Regions from separate parts of the Marinomonas sp. TI.3.20 genome, predicted to be linked through region 3. Evidence: riboswitches for the same ligand, from Rfam matches in the RefSeq annotation. Region 3 holds a riboswitch; each other region holds the start of a gene.
The links. Region 3 has a riboswitch for thiamine pyrophosphate ahead of thiD (bifunctional hydroxymethylpyrimidine kinase/phosphomethylpyrimidine kinase). Riboswitches for the same ligand answer to the same signal wherever they lie in the genome.
Positions count from the first base shown of each region.

Region 1: another riboswitch for thiamine pyrophosphate. It lies ahead of thiB (thiamine ABC transporter substrate binding subunit); the one in region 3 lies ahead of thiD (bifunctional hydroxymethylpyrimidine kinase/phosphomethylpyrimidine kinase).
Region 2: another riboswitch for thiamine pyrophosphate. It lies ahead of thiC (phosphomethylpyrimidine synthase ThiC); the one in region 3 lies ahead of thiD (bifunctional hydroxymethylpyrimidine kinase/phosphomethylpyrimidine kinase).

Region 1 covers NZ_JBAKAS010000003.1:162,017-167,048, forward strand. The annotation lists gene V6259_RS04950 (DMT family transporter) at 1-400, opposite strand, end outside; gene V6259_RS04955 (thiamine ABC transporter ATP-binding protein) at 453-1,166, opposite strand; gene thiP (thiamine/thiamine pyrophosphate ABC transporter permease) at 1,153-2,757, opposite strand; gene thiB (thiamine ABC transporter substrate binding subunit) at 2,757-3,758, opposite strand; TPP riboswitch at 3,803-3,917, opposite strand; gene V6259_RS04970 (3-deoxy-D-manno-octulosonic acid transferase) at 3,941-5,032, opposite strand, start outside.
Region 2 covers NZ_JBAKAS010000002.1:93,849-98,880, reverse strand. The annotation lists gene V6259_RS02960 (penicillin-binding protein activator) at 1-1,797, opposite strand, end outside; gene V6259_RS02965 (YraN family protein) at 1-5, opposite strand, end outside; gene rsmI (16S rRNA (cytidine(1402)-2'-O)-methyltransferase) at 1,809-2,687, shown strand; TPP riboswitch at 2,778-2,882, shown strand; gene thiC (phosphomethylpyrimidine synthase ThiC) at 3,072-5,032, shown strand, end outside.
Region 3 covers NZ_JBAKAS010000013.1:36,145-41,176, reverse strand. The annotation lists gene V6259_RS13340 (LysE family translocator) at 1-228, opposite strand, end outside; gene V6259_RS13335 (DUF1127 domain-containing protein) at 225-428, opposite strand; gene V6259_RS13330 (aminotransferase-like domain-containing protein) at 720-2,138, shown strand; TPP riboswitch at 2,308-2,409, shown strand; gene thiD (bifunctional hydroxymethylpyrimidine kinase/phosphomethylpyrimidine kinase) at 2,521-3,411, shown strand; gene V6259_RS13320 (ABC transporter ATP-binding protein) at 3,408-4,163, shown strand; gene V6259_RS13315 (ABC transporter permease) at 4,156-4,980, shown strand.

The sequences.
Region 1 (5,032 bases), on a different contig from region 3:
TTACAAGAGGGATCCATCTTGTTTTTGGAACCGCTACTCGATGCATAATAAATACCACGAGCGGAACACAGAGCGGCGCGCAATAGCGTAGTAATGTTGCTTCAACCAAGGGCACGTGATTCAACGCTAAATAATAAAATAAGAAACCAGTAAAGCCGCCCAAGCTTCGTAAAAAGTGAATTTTCCATATTGATAAGGGACGTCGTTGCCAACGTCCATGAAGCTGAGGATAAAGTACTATGACACAAAATAAGCTCTGCCAAAAAACCAGAACAGGAACGGCAATCGTTTCCTGAACCTGCTTAGCTGCAAGTCCAGTAACCGACATAATAAAAGCATAGGCAACTGTTAATATGATCCCTTTTTTTAGCATTTGACGCTCATCAACTAATAAAGCCATGCATCCCCTCCCTTTAACTTATCAAGCAAAAATCAGTGTGCTTTGTAAACCACTAATGCTCTTTTGTCGAGGGGTTAAACAACCCAAGATAATTCGAAAAAGCATCTGGAAGAGATTTAGAAGCAAGAACATCGGCCGATTCGTGAGCAACAACACGGCCGCCTGCAATCAACATAACACGCCCTCCCACCAGCAAGGCTTCACTTGGCATATGAGACACCAACACGGTAGTCAGCTGAAACTGCTCGGTAACATTATGCACCAGCGCTAACATCTCTTCTCGTAACATTGGATCGAGCGCACTAAATGGCTCATCCAATAATAAAATCGGTTTATTGCGCACTAATACTCTTGCTATTGCCACCCGCTGAGCCTGCCCACCGGACAAGGCTTGTGGTATTTGATCTCGCTTGCTCATTAGCTGAGTTTGCTCTAGTGCCCAACTTACCTTCTCTTGCTGCTGATCCGTTAACTTCAATGAAGGCTCAAGGCCTATAGCAACATTCTGCCAAACGGTTAACTGAGGAAAAAGGTTATCACTTTGAAACAAAGTAGTAACAGGCCTTTCATAAGGCGCAAGACTGGAAAAATCTTCACCCAAATAAGAAAGCGTTCCACGTCCGTTTAAGTAACCTCCAACCAGTTGAAGTAAAGTACTTTTACCTTCTCCACTAGCGCCCAATAGCGTCGTCATTCCTGGCTCGATTGATACCTGATAATCGGCTCGGAAGTTTTCCCAATTGTACTGGAGATTAATCTCTAACACCTGATTTTCCTCCGATGAGTCGCGTTGATAGATAAAATAAAATAAGACATAAAGAGATTAGTATTACGGCAATACACGCCCCTTCTTCTAAGCGGTACGATCCAACCAATTGGAAAAGATATAACGGTAAGGACACTAATCCCTGACTACCAAACAACGCAATAACGCCCATGTCTCCTAATGAGAGTAACAGCGCATAACCAACAGCCTGAGCAACACTTTTACGGATCAGAGGCCACTCAATTTTAAAACGACACCAGCCATAAACACCTAAACTCAAATACACATTACGAAAACGTTTTTCCTGCTGATACACTACCGGCATCAATACTCTCAGCACGAAGGGCAACGCCATTACCGCATTGACCCAGACAACGACCCAATAACTGGATTGCAAACTAAAGCCAAACTCGCGAAGCCATAGAAATAACCCTGTCGCCAACACCAATCCCGGCACCATAAGAATCATATTTCCTAGATGCTCTAATTTACTTGGTAGGAACGACCACCAACCTTGGTCCATCGCCTTACGAGCAAGGCCACCAAAACAGCCAGCAAGCAACAAACTTAACAGTGCTGTAGGTATCGCAATTTTTAAAGAAACCCAGACAGCATGCCACGTCGCCCTTGATAGCAGTGTAGGTAAAAACTTATCTGAAAATATAGGGTCAAAAATAGCCAAAAATGGTGGCAAGACTAATAACAAAGCAATAATCATGATGAACATATCAAAGCCGCGCGCCACCCTACTGTCTCGTACGGAATAAGATTGCACTTTCAACAAGCTGGCATCTTGTTGATTTTTAGGCACCACTTTATAAATAACCATTGCAACTACCGTACAAATGGCCACTTGAAGTAGTGATAAAAAGCTGGCTTTATCTAAATCAAAATCAAAGCGTAACGCCTGATAAATCGCTACTTCCAAGGTGCTCGATTTAGGTCCACCTCCCAAACTCAACACAACAGAAAAGCTTGAAAAACACAGCATAAACACCAGAACAAAAGCACCTGGTAGAACTTTTTTGATATAAGGCCATTCAATAAGCGAAAACGATGCTCCTCTTGAAAATCCTAATTGAGAAGCGAGCCGCCATTGCCCAGAAGGCACAAGATTGTACCCCTGTAGCAACAGCCGCACTGCCAACGGCATGTTAAAAAACACATGCGCCAACAAAATACCTAGTAACCCATAAAGAGGAACATTGATCCCTAACCCTGTCGCTAACCAACCAGATCGACCATAGACCACAACAATACCTAAAATGGCAACAATCGTTGGCACCACCATAGACACAGCAAATAACTGTAGCAGTAAATTTTTACCTTTAAATTTTCGATGACTTAAACAAGAAGCAACCGGAATCGCAATAAGCAAACTAAGTACACTACTTAATAACGCTTGCCATAATGAAAATCGAATAATTCGCCACAAATACGCATTTTGTAAATATCCCGACCACTGTGAGATATCCATATAATGCAATAGAGCCGCCAAACTGGCGGCTCCAATAAATACAAAGAGTAAAACACCGATTAATGCAGGTAACAGCCGCATAAAAAGACGAACAGATGAACGACATTGCCCCATTAGCGTGTCGTTGCTTCAAGCCATTCATTTATCCAAGCTTGACGATGCTTAGCAACCTCATCAGCTGACAGTGTTAGCACCTTCACTGGTTTAGGCAAAGTACTGAAAACCGCTGGCAATGGCTTGGCCTGCTTAACAACAGGGAACATCCAGTTCCCCGTCGCAATAGTAGACTGAAAACCTGGCGTTAGAATAAACTGCATAAATTTCTTAGCCAAAGCAGGATGTGGCGCATTTTTTAACATCGCTGCCACTTCTACTTGTGGATAAAATCCTTCACTCGCGGAGGCCGCTTTATATTGTGTTTTGCCTTCTTCAATCACATGGTAAGCAGGTGAAGTTGTATAACTTAATACCACATCCGACTCGCCTTTTAAGAAAAGACCATACGCGTCAGACCAGCTTTTTGTCACGGTTACCGTGTGCTTTGCTAGCGTGGCCCATGCGTCAGCCGCTTTATCGCCATAAACTGCTTTCATCCAAAGCAACAAACCTAACCCAGGCGTACTGGTTCTCGGATCTTGATAAATGACTCGTAGATTTTGATTTTCAACAATAGATTTCAGGCTGGTCGGCGGTGTTTTTAGCTTGTTTGCATTATAGATAAAAGCAAAATAACCTTGGTCAAATGGCACAAAAATAGGACTCGTCCAAGTATTAGGGGTAACAACATGGCTCGTATTAACACCAGAATCCGCTAACAATCCCGTCTTTTCTGCTTTTTTCATTAGGTTAAGATCGAGGCCTAGCACAACGTCTGCCGCTGAATTTTTACCTTCAAGCTGTATTCGTGATAAAAGACCAACAGAAGAATCGACGGTGACAAACTTTAATTCACAGCCACACTCTTTTTCAAAGTTGGCTTTGATTTTTGGACCTGGCCCCCAATCAGAAGCAAAAGAATCATAGGTATAAACATTCAAGGTTTCGGCAAAAGAAGCGCTCGAGAAAGACAATAACGCCCCCGTGATGGCGCCAGCGCTTAGTAAAAATTTATTCATTGTGTCGCTCCTAAAAGTGAGCGGCGTACAGGGGAAATGGCAAGAAGGGCTTGCTATCTCGATTCCTACGCCAGCATGATCTGGATCAGGTTCAATGGGTTAGCGTATCCGCTTCTCAGTGATGGCTAAAATTCAACCAAAACACCCCATGAGATAATTGTGTTGCTATTGTAATCAGTCGTCTAGCGGAAGTCTATTTCAGATAAAACTCGCGTCACTGCACCTTGATTTTGCTGAGCAAACCGCAAGGCTGCTTGCCCAAGACGATGGCACTGACTGTGCTTTCCTGCTAATGAGATCACCACTTCTTGTAGCTGTTCTGCGTTTTGACAGCGAATAGCACCACGATGCTGGATAAGCTGCTCGGTAATATCTGCAAAGTTAAAGGTAAAAGGCCCAACCAGTGTAGCTCGAGCCAACAAAGCAGGTTCAATAGGATTATGACCACCCCGCTTAATAAGACTACCACCGACAAAAGCCAAATCAGCCGCTTGATAGTACTGCATCAGCTCACCCATAGAGTCTCCGATAACAACATTCAACCCGGCCCAGTTTGCAGGTTCGATCTCGCTGCGCAACGCGACATGATCAAAATATTCGCAAGCCAGTTCATACACGCTCTGAAAGCGCTCAGGATGTCGAGGAACCAAAATCAGTAAGGCATCAGGGTATTTTTCCACTAACGCTTGATGGATTTTTAGCAAAGGTTCATCTTCGCCGTTATGCGTACTACCCGCAGTCCAGACAAACGAACTCGACATTTGCCGATGCCAGTTTTGCTCTGCAACCGAGGCCGGCACACTTAGGTCAAACTTAATACTGCCGGTAACCAACACATTGTTCGCCCCCAATGCACTGAAGCGGTCGGCATCTGCCTGAGCATGTGCCAAGAAACTCGTTGGCAATGCCATTAATCGCTTCGATAAACGGGGAAAACGCTGGTACTGCTTAAAAGAGCGCTCACTCAAGCGGGCATTGACAATATTAATACGCAAGCCTTTACGCCTCGCTTGTAGCAGAAGATTAGGCCAAAGCTCTGTTTCTACAATCAATAAGTGATCGCAGTCAATCTGCTTTAATGCGCGTTTAACCGCACACCGCCAATCCATAGGCAAATACCGGTGAGACGCAAACGGAAATGTCTTTTCAACTTGCTCAGCACCTGTCGGTGTCATCGTTGTAATAAGCATTGATCGCTCAGGGTATTTCTCTGCCCATTGAGCTACCAAAGGACGCACTGCTAGCACCTCTCCCACTGACGAACAATGAATCCA
Region 2 (5,032 bases), on a different contig from region 3:
GGCATTAACCAAATGTCCTCTTTGGTAAGTCATAATCTCAGGTCGTTTATGAAATATACCATTTTTATCCATAGTAATAATGCCTGTGTTTGCAGAAAGTCGTGTGCTCTTTAACTGAACAAACAAAGGAAAGCGATTAGCGAGTAAATACGCGTCGGCACCTAGCGCGTGTAAGCGGCGCAAAATATTCGAGTCGCGATCAGTAGACACTTCATTTAGGGTGTTATTTTTTTGTGCGATAGCGGGAATTTCTGTAAAGATAATGCGCTCTATATCACTAAAATTAATATTTTGTTCGGGCGGTGTGTCGTTTAATGTACTGCTAGACAGCATTGGAATGCTTTGAGCAAAGTAATAATCCAGCAAAGGGCGAACTTGTTTTGCTTCGCTTAGTTTGCCAACAAAATAGATATAGTCTAAATCTTGTCTTGGTCTTACGACACTGTCTGCTTTCTCACCTGTCCAATTTTCAATTTGAGCGATGCGTTGCTTGCTTTCATTTATTAGTAAGAGCTTTTGAACGGCGCGTTGGCGATCGCTTGATGTGTTCTTATATGAAAGGTTAGCCGTTACACTAATATTGTCTTTTTGTGCGGTCTGAAGAAATTCATCACTCTGCCGTAATGCCCAGGTGTCTTGGGTGCTTAAAATAGCGGCTTTTTTTGCCCCGGCTTGTTTTGCAAAACTAATTAGCTCATGTATGTCGTCTTCCGAGCTGAGTGAGAAATAAAATAGGTTCTGTACCTTGGCATTACTTTCAAGCTGATTTAACGCAATGACTGGATGCTCTAAGCTCATTTGGCTAATGCGTGCAACGTTGTTCTTTTTAAGAGGGCCAATAATCACGTCGGGATTCAGTTGATTGGCTGCCGCTATGGCGTCGCTTATTTCTTTATAATCATTGGTGTTAACAATGGCGATGTCAGCACGTTTGTTTGTTTGGTGATAATAAGCGGAGAAAAACCCTTTAATAATCGCTTGAGAAGCGCGTTCCAGTTTGCCACTCATCGGCAACATTAATACGATTTTAGTTGGCGGTGTTTCACCTAATTTTGCAATAACTTGGAAGTCCAATGGCGGGTTAATTGCAGCTGGGTGTTCTGGGTGTTGGCCTTGCCATTGTTGAAACTGTACAAGTTGTTGCTCTATGGAAAGCGTTTGGTTGCGTAAAATATTACTGATAGTGAGCCAGCCGTTGAGGTTGGGTAGGTTGGCTTGCTTCAGTTCTAGTACTTGCGTATCTGTCAGATTTTGGATCGATGTCCATAGCTGAGCTTGATTAAGCTTTTTGTTATCCCCAGTTAAAGTGTCGTCCAGAGAAAGGCGTAGCTTTATGGCTTCTGACCAATTGCCAGTGTGTTCAAAAATAGTGGCTTTTGTTTCACTTATTTGTATTTGGTTTTCAGTTTCATTAGCGGATGGTAGTGCTTCAGCTTGGGCTAATAAATCCATTGCACTCATTGGATCATCGCGCTTCGCTGCAATAAGTGATGCTAGTAACAATGCTTTAAATTGTATGCGTGAAGGCGTAGTTAATATTTTATCACCTAGTGCGTCTCGGGCTTTTAGGTAATCGCCATCTTTATAACTTTGTAGGGCATTGTCATAAGCGTCTGTTAATTCTTTTGGCGCTTTATAGGGATGATAAATACTGTCAGGCACTCCACTTTCTTGGCTTCCAGGTGGTGCGTACTGAGGTAAATTGTCCTGAGATCTATTTAAATTCGTCGAGCTACAAGCACTTAGCAGCAATGCACAGACGGTTAATGATATGATGCGGAGATTAATTAGGCTCATAAGCTCATAAAATGACAGATAAAAGAGGCAGTATGGTAGCACATAGTTCAGATGATGTGAGGGGCACGCTATACATAGTTGCAACTCCGATTGGTAATCTTGATGATTTTAGTAGAAGAGCTGAAAAGATTTTACGGGAAGTAGACTATATTGCCGCAGAAGACACGCGTCATACGCGCCGTCTATTGAATCACTTTGGTATCGAGGCGAAGCTTTTTTCGATCCACGATCATAATGAAAAAGACAAATCCGAGTACGTCGCCAGTTTGCTCGAAGAGGGCAAAAGCGTGGCCTTAGTGTCGGATGCTGGAACGCCGCTTATTTCTGACCCAGGTTATCACATTGTCAGCTTCTTGCGGGCTCGTGGGTTAACTGTTGCGCCTGTACCAGGTGCTTGTGCTTTGATTTCTGCTTTGTGTGCCTCAGGTTTGCCGACGGACCAATTCTTTTTTGCAGGCTTTGTACCAGCGAAGTCCAAAGCACGTTGTGATTTGTTTGACTCATGGAAAACGCAAGCGGGAACCGTAGTATTTTACGAATCAACCCATCGTATTTATGATTCAATTAAGGATGTTTTGAGTGTCTACGGTGACGATGCTAGATTGGTACTTGCTCGAGAAGTTACTAAGACGTTTGAAACTTTTTTATCGGGTACGGCGGCGGAAATACTCGCCATGTTTGATGTCGATGCGAACCAAATGCGCGGCGAGTTCGTGGTAATGCTGAGTTTTACGCAAGAAAGTGGTGATGAAAAAGAACTCGAAGCCAAGCGTATTTTGGGGATCTTGTTAGAGGATTTACCGGTTAAGCAAGCCGCGGCAATGGCGGCTAAATTAACGGGTGAGAAGAAGAATTATCTTTATAAAATGGCACTAGAAATGCAGGGTTAATAACACCTACTTGGCTTGATTTCTGAATATCTGGTCGACTCTAATGTGGGCGCTGAGTGTTTACATTAGAGAAAGACTGGGTATACTCGTTGGCACTTGTCGGAGTGCCATTTGGCTGAGATCGCATCATTAAGTGCGGGATCCGCAGAACCTGATCGGGTTAACACCCGCGTAGGAAACAAGAAAGTCTCTATTTTTCTTATCTGCATCAAATGAACTCCTGTGAAGGTTGTTAATTTGATGTCACGTTATTTTCATCATCTTTTAATACCTCCACAGGGCTCATCTTTTTTGCGAACTAAATCCCGTTAATAATGGGTATTTTTTGTCGTAATCGAGCACCCAGACAAGCAATTCTCTATTTTTTCATAGTAGGAACTGCTTATGTCAACCTCACAAAAAATCACTAAAAAAACCCGAGATCAAGCGCGTCTTGATGCCAAAACTTTTATCGAATCCCTACAAGCAAGGCCTTTTCCTGCGTCTGAGCGTATTTATCTGACGGGGTCAGAAGAGTCGATTCGCGTGCCAATGCGCAAAATCAATCTGACGGATACGCCAATCGGTTCAGATCCAGATAATTTGACCTTCGAACCTAATGAAGCGATTTACGTGTACGACTGCTCAGGTCCTTATGCAGACCCAGAAGCCAATATAGATGTGCACCAAGGCTTGGCGGCTATGCGTGCGCCTTGGATTGAACGCCGTCAAGACACCATAACATTACCCCATGTGTCGTCAGAATTTGCTCAAGCGCGATTAACGGATATTGCCCTTGAATCCCTGCGTTTTCAAAACTTACTGACAGTACGAAAAGCCCGCGAAGGCCAATGTGTGACGCAAATGCATTACGCTAGAAAAGGCATAGTTACCCCTGAAATGGAATACATTGCGCTGCGTGAAAATCAAAATTTAGACGCCATAAAAAGTGAGTTATTACGCAAGCAGCATCCTGGGCAAAGCTTTGGCGCCAATATCCAAACGCGCATTACGCCAGAATTTGTCCGCGATGAAGTGGCCGCTGGCCGCGCTATTATTCCTGCCAATATTAATCACCCAGAAAGCGAACCTATGATCATTGGGCGTAACTTTTTGGTAAAAGTGAACGCCAACATTGGTAATTCAGCGGTGACATCTTCCATTGAAGAAGAGGTCGAAAAGTTGGTTTGGTCAACCCGTTGGGGTGCTGATACCGTGATGGATTTGTCCACCGGTAAAAACATCCATGAAACCCGCGAATGGATCTTGCGTAATTCTCCAGTGCCCATTGGTACTGTGCCGATTTACCAAGCGTTAGAAAAAGTGAACGGCGTGGCTGAAGCGCTTAATTGGGAAGTCTTTAAAGACACCTTAATCGAGCAGGCTGAACAAGGCGTGGATTATTTCACCATTCATGCCGGTGTGTTACTGCGTTTTGTACCTATGACGGCAAAGCGCTTAACCGGCATAGTGTCTCGTGGTGGTTCCATCATGGCGAAATGGTGCTTGGCTCACCATCAAGAGAGCTTCTTGTATGAGCGTTTTCGCGATATTTGTGAAATCTGCGCCGCCTACGATGTGTCACTTTCGTTGGGCGATGGCTTACGCCCCGGTTCGATTATGGACGCTAACGACGAAGCACAAATGTCAGAACTGCGCACTCTAGGTGAGTTGACGAAAGTGGCATGGGAATACGATGTGCAAGTGATGATCGAAGGCCCTGGTCATGTGCCAATGCAGTTGATCAAAGAGAACATGACTGAGCAATTGGAGCATTGTCATGAAGCGCCATTTTATACCTTAGGGCCGCTCACTCAAGATATTGCACCGGGTTACGATCACATTACCTCTGGCATAGGCGCCGCGCAAATTGGTTGGTATGGCTGTGCCATGCTGTGCTACGTGACGCCCAAAGAGCATTTGGGTTTACCGAATAAAGAAGACGTTAAAGAAGGTTTGATTACCTACAAAATCGCCGCCCATGCCGCGGATTTAGCTAAAGGTCACCCCGGCGCTCAAGTACGTGACAATGCGTTATCGAAGGCGCGTTTTGAGTTCCGCTGGGAAGACCAATTTAATCTTGCGTTTGACCCAGACACAGCGCGCGCTTATCACGATGAAACCTTGCCTCAGGCGTCTGGTAAAGTCGCGCATTTTTGCTCTATGTGTGGTCCGAAATTCTGCTCTATGAAAATCACTCAAGAAGTACGTGAGTATGCCAAAGGCTTAGAAGATCAAGCGGCAGCGGCACAGCAAGATGCCGAAGAGGGTATGCAGAAAATGTCTGAGCAGTTTCGTGAGTTGGGCAGTGATGTCTATTTGACCACAGACAAGTTAACAACAGACAAGTTGACCACAGACAAGCT
Region 3 (5,032 bases):
TACCAAATAAATCGGTGGATACAGTACAAATAAAGTCCCTAAGCCAAGCAATACCGAAAACAATAAAGAAGCCATACCCAATACAATGCCCACCATATGAGGCAAGGTGCGGCGGAAACCAAATTGCGCACCAGAGGCCAGTAACATCATATTATTCGGGCCGGGTGTCACCGACATAATAAAAGCAAACAATGCCAAGGTGACAAAGAAAGAGGCATCGGTAATCACGACAAGTCTCCTTTTGAGTTCGTTCGAAGCAGATCGCTAACAACCCCAATAAAACTGGCTTGAGATAATTCCGCTTGGCGCTTTTCATGACTCAACCCAATATCTTGCATTTGTTGCTCGCTCAGTTTGTTCAGCGCTTTGCGTGTTTGATAGCGCTCTATACAGTGTTGTATGTGAGTCAATAATGAAATAATCAACATGATCTGCTCTTCCTTTTAAGCGTCTATTTCTAATATCTTTAGACGTTCGTTCTAAGCTTTGTCCCTATATCCATTAGGATAATAAAAGGCACTGCGTGTATGGGCAGCTAGTATAGAGAGTGACTTGAAATCAATACAGACTCAAAAAATCACTTTATTAACCATACAGAAAAAACTTTATTTGACTGTATGGTGGCAATTTCCAATATCTGTATGGTAATTTGATGACGCAGGCTCAGCTACAATATCGCGACGAATCAATACAGCTATACGTGCAAAGGAGAATACACCATGAGCCTATATCAAGATCTATCAAAGCGACTAAGAGAACACATCGAATTAGGCTTTTATAAACCGGGTGATAAGTTACCTTCTGTGCGTCAATTATCCCAAGAACATGGCGTCAGTATTTCGACGGTTCAAGAAGCATATCGTCAACTAGAACAAGATATATTAGTCGAAGCTCGTCCAAAATCAGGCTATTTTGTCGTCCAAAAACCCCGTGTTGATAATCTCCCTCGCGTATCGCGCCCACCTCAACGGCCGCTTGATGTATCCCAATGGGAAGAAGTCTTTAATATGCTAATGATTCGCGGCGACGAAAAAGGCGCTCAATTACAACATGCAATGCCAGATATGACGGTATCAACATTAAAACCGCTGTTAAAAACACTGGCAGACCTTTCTAAGAAAAGCCCAGAATTAGGTCTCGGCTATGGCGACATCAGGGGTTCTCAAGAGTTACGAACTCAGCTATGTCGCTTAGCTGGCGCTTCTGGCTGCCAACTTCACCCTGACGATATCGTGGTCACATCAGGTTGCCAAGAAGCACTTTCTGTTTGTCTGCGTGCCGTAACTGAGCCTGGGGATATTGTTGCGATTGAATCACCTAGCTTTTATGGTTCTATGCAGGCCATTAAAGCCGCTAACCTTAAGGCAATGGAAATACCCACTCACCCAGAAACAGGAATCAGTCTAGAAGCCTTAGAGCTCGCGCTAGATCAATGGCCAATTAAAGCTATTTTAGTCACACCGACCTGTAATAATCCTCTTGGCTACACCATGCCAGACGACAAAAAAGAGCGCCTTTATCGACTCGCTCAAAGCTATGACATTGCCATTATCGAAGATGATATTTATGGTGATATCGCCTACCAGTTTCCTCGTCCTAGGACCATTAAGTCCTTCGACGAAGACGGTCGAGTACTACTTTGCTCATCGTTTTCTAAAACTATCGCACCTGGCATGCGAGTTGGCTGGATTGCACCAGGACGTTATCGAGACAAGGTAACTCACATAAAATACGTCAGTAGCTCCATGTGCCCAACACTTCCACAACTCGCTATTGCGCAATTCATTCGCCTCGGTGAATACGATAAACATATTCGAACTATGCGCCAACGCTATGAAAAACAAAGAGATCATATGCTCACCGTGATCAAACGTTATTTCCCTAACGATACTCGAGTAAGTTTTCCTAATGGCGGCTTTATATTATGGGTTGAGCTTAATAAAAGTGTCGACAGTATAAAGCTAGTAGAGCAGTGCCGATTAGAAGGGGTGGGATTTGCTCCAGGACCATTATTTTCTGCGACAGGGAAATACCGTCACTGTTTTAGAGTGAACTTTAGTGGGCAAAATATGGAACAAAGAGAATGGGGAATAAAAACCTTAGCCCACATTTTGCTTAGGTTTAGCAAAACACTTTAGGCTATGTGAATATAAAACAGAGTGCCAAGCAAATAATTCATAAAAAACAATCCATAATAAATACCTAAGAACAAATACCTAAGAACAAAATAAGACTCTAATTATTATTGACGATGTTTACATTATTAAAAAATGATGAGTCTTTGACCAAATCTTGTTACCATCGTTGCCATCATAGTCGGGGGGCATTTTTTTGCTGAGATCGTATAACACGAGACCCGTTGAACCTGATTCAGTTAACACTGGCGTAGGGAACTATTGTGATAACAGTGCTTGCCACTGTGTCCCATATACCAATTTGGGCTTCTCGATAAAGCGTTCAGATAACACTTTCTGATCAAATTGGCTTATGCAGTTCCTTGCGTCACCGTTAGGAGCTCATATGTCTAGTCACTCTGTTCCACACAGCAACCCGGTTAAATACAACCACCCAACGTCTCAGCCAAACGGCCTTGGCACACCTATTGTGTTGACCATCGCTGGGTCAGACAGCGGCGGTGGCGCCGGCATTCAAGCAGACATCAAAGCCATTTCTGCCACTGGCGGCTTCGCCTGCTCAGCCATTACCGCGATTACGTCGCAAAATACCCTCGGCGTTGCGGCTATTTTTCCGATTCCACTAGACCACGTTAAGAGCCAATTAGACGCGGTCTTTAGCGACATCAAGATCACTGCCGTTAAAATAGGCATGCTAGCGGACAGCAGCATCATCAACACCGTGGCCGATACACTGCGCCAATATCGACCCAAGTTCATTGTGTTAGATCCCGTAATGATTGCCACCAGTGGCGACTTATTACTGCAAGAAAGCGCCATTAACACACTCAAACAGACGCTCTTCCCTCTGGTAGACATCATCACGCCCAACCTTCCTGAAGCTGCTGCGCTCACCGGGTTACCAAGACCAACCAACGAAGATGAGATGCTCGCCATGGTGCCCACGCTCAGAGCGTTGGGGGCAAGTTGCATACTGCTAAAAGGCGGTCACTTAGACGACCAAGAAGAAAGCCTTGATCTACTCATCACGGCCACCACAGTCGAAAGGCTCTCTGCTCCACGGATTCACACGAAAAACACACACGGCACCGGCTGTACTCTCTCCTCTGCGATGACGTCTTATCTGGCCCAAGGGTACTCTTTGCTCGACGCCGTTCACCTCGCTAAATCCTACATTAGCCAAGCAATCAAGCACGCCGACCAGCTCCATATTGGTCAAGGCCATGGTCCAGTGAATCACTTTTTTGCCCTGCATCAAGATGGCTCAACACAATGAGCCAGACACCACTTGGACTCTCTATTCAGCATGCTTGCTTGCATTACCATGGAGCAGAAACAGCCACCTTACAAGACATCTCGATGGACATTCCCGCGGGAGAATGGACCTGTTTGCTGGGGCGCAGCGGCAGCGGAAAAACCTCGCTACTGCGTTATTTGGCAGGTTTACTAGACGATAAAATAGACTGGCGCGGTAACGTAACCTGCAGTGATGGCCTGCCTTTTCAGCACCGCATTGCTTATATGGCGCAACAGGATTTGCTGCTGCCGTGGTTATCGGTCGAAGACAATGTCTGCTTAAGTTACCGTTTTAACCAACAAAAAATCACCCGTGAAGTGCGTGAAAAAGCGCGTTTCCTATTGGATCAAGTTGGCTTGCTAGCAGCGCAAAATGCACTTCCTCAAACCCTGTCTGGAGGCATGCGCCAGCGTGTCGCTCTGGCTCGAACACTGATGCAGGACAAGCCTTTTGTGTTAATGGATGAGCCCTTTTCGGCGTTGGATGCGGTGACCCGCCATAAACTACAGAAGCTGTCTTATACCCTGTTAAAAGGCAAAACTGTCATGTTAATCACCCACGATCCACAAGAAGCAGTTCGCCTAGCAGGAAGCTTATACATTTTAACCGGTTCACCTGCGCAAGCCGAATCATTGCCCTTGCCCAATCTGCCGCCACTACGAGAATTAGACCCAGAGTCTGCGCTTGTTCAGCAACAGATATTCCAGACATTGGAGCGAGATAATGACTGATTTAACGCCTCTGGCCAGCCGGACAACAAAACGCCATTGCAGCAATAGTTCTAACAACAATAGTTCTGGCAGCAAGGCACTTTACGCACTAATGCGTGGCATTATTATCGTCTTCGCCATTCTGATAACTTGGCAGGGATTGATTGTCGCTTTTGATCTTCCCTCGTTTATCTTGCCGACACCACTGTCGGTGTTGGATCGCTTATTACTACGCCACGACGTATTGATGCGCCACTCATGGGTCACCGCTCAAGAAATTATATTCGGTTTATTGCTCGGCCTCAGTATGGGGTTGTTTTTTGCCTTGCAAATGCTGCTGTTTAAACCAGTCAAGCGCTGGTTGCTGCCAATATTGATTGCCAGCCAAGCAATCCCCGTGTTTGCCATTGCGCCGGTATTAATGCTTTGGCTGGATTACGGCATTGCTTCAAAAGTCGTGATGGCCGCCATCATCATCTTTTTCCCTGTCACGACTTGTTGCTACGACGGGCTGAATAACACGCCGAAAGGCTTTCTTGATCTCGCTCACACACTGCAAGCCAGCCGTTGGCAGCAACTTATTCATGTCCAACTACCGGCCGCTCTTCCCGCCTTAGCCTCTGGCATTCGTGTCGCGGTCGTCATCGCGCCAATCGGAGCCGTCGCAGGGGAATGGGTCGGCTCCAGCGCTGGTTTAGGCTACCTCATGCTACAAGCCAACGCCCGCATGATGATAGATGACATGTTTGCCGCCTTATTTATTTTGTCTCTACTCTCGGTGGCTTTGTATTTCATCACCGACTTTGCCCTCAAAAAGCTCATCCCTTGGGAGCATTAATGTTCTTGCTAAAACCAATTTCCCATAGAAACAAAGCACTCTGATCTCTCAC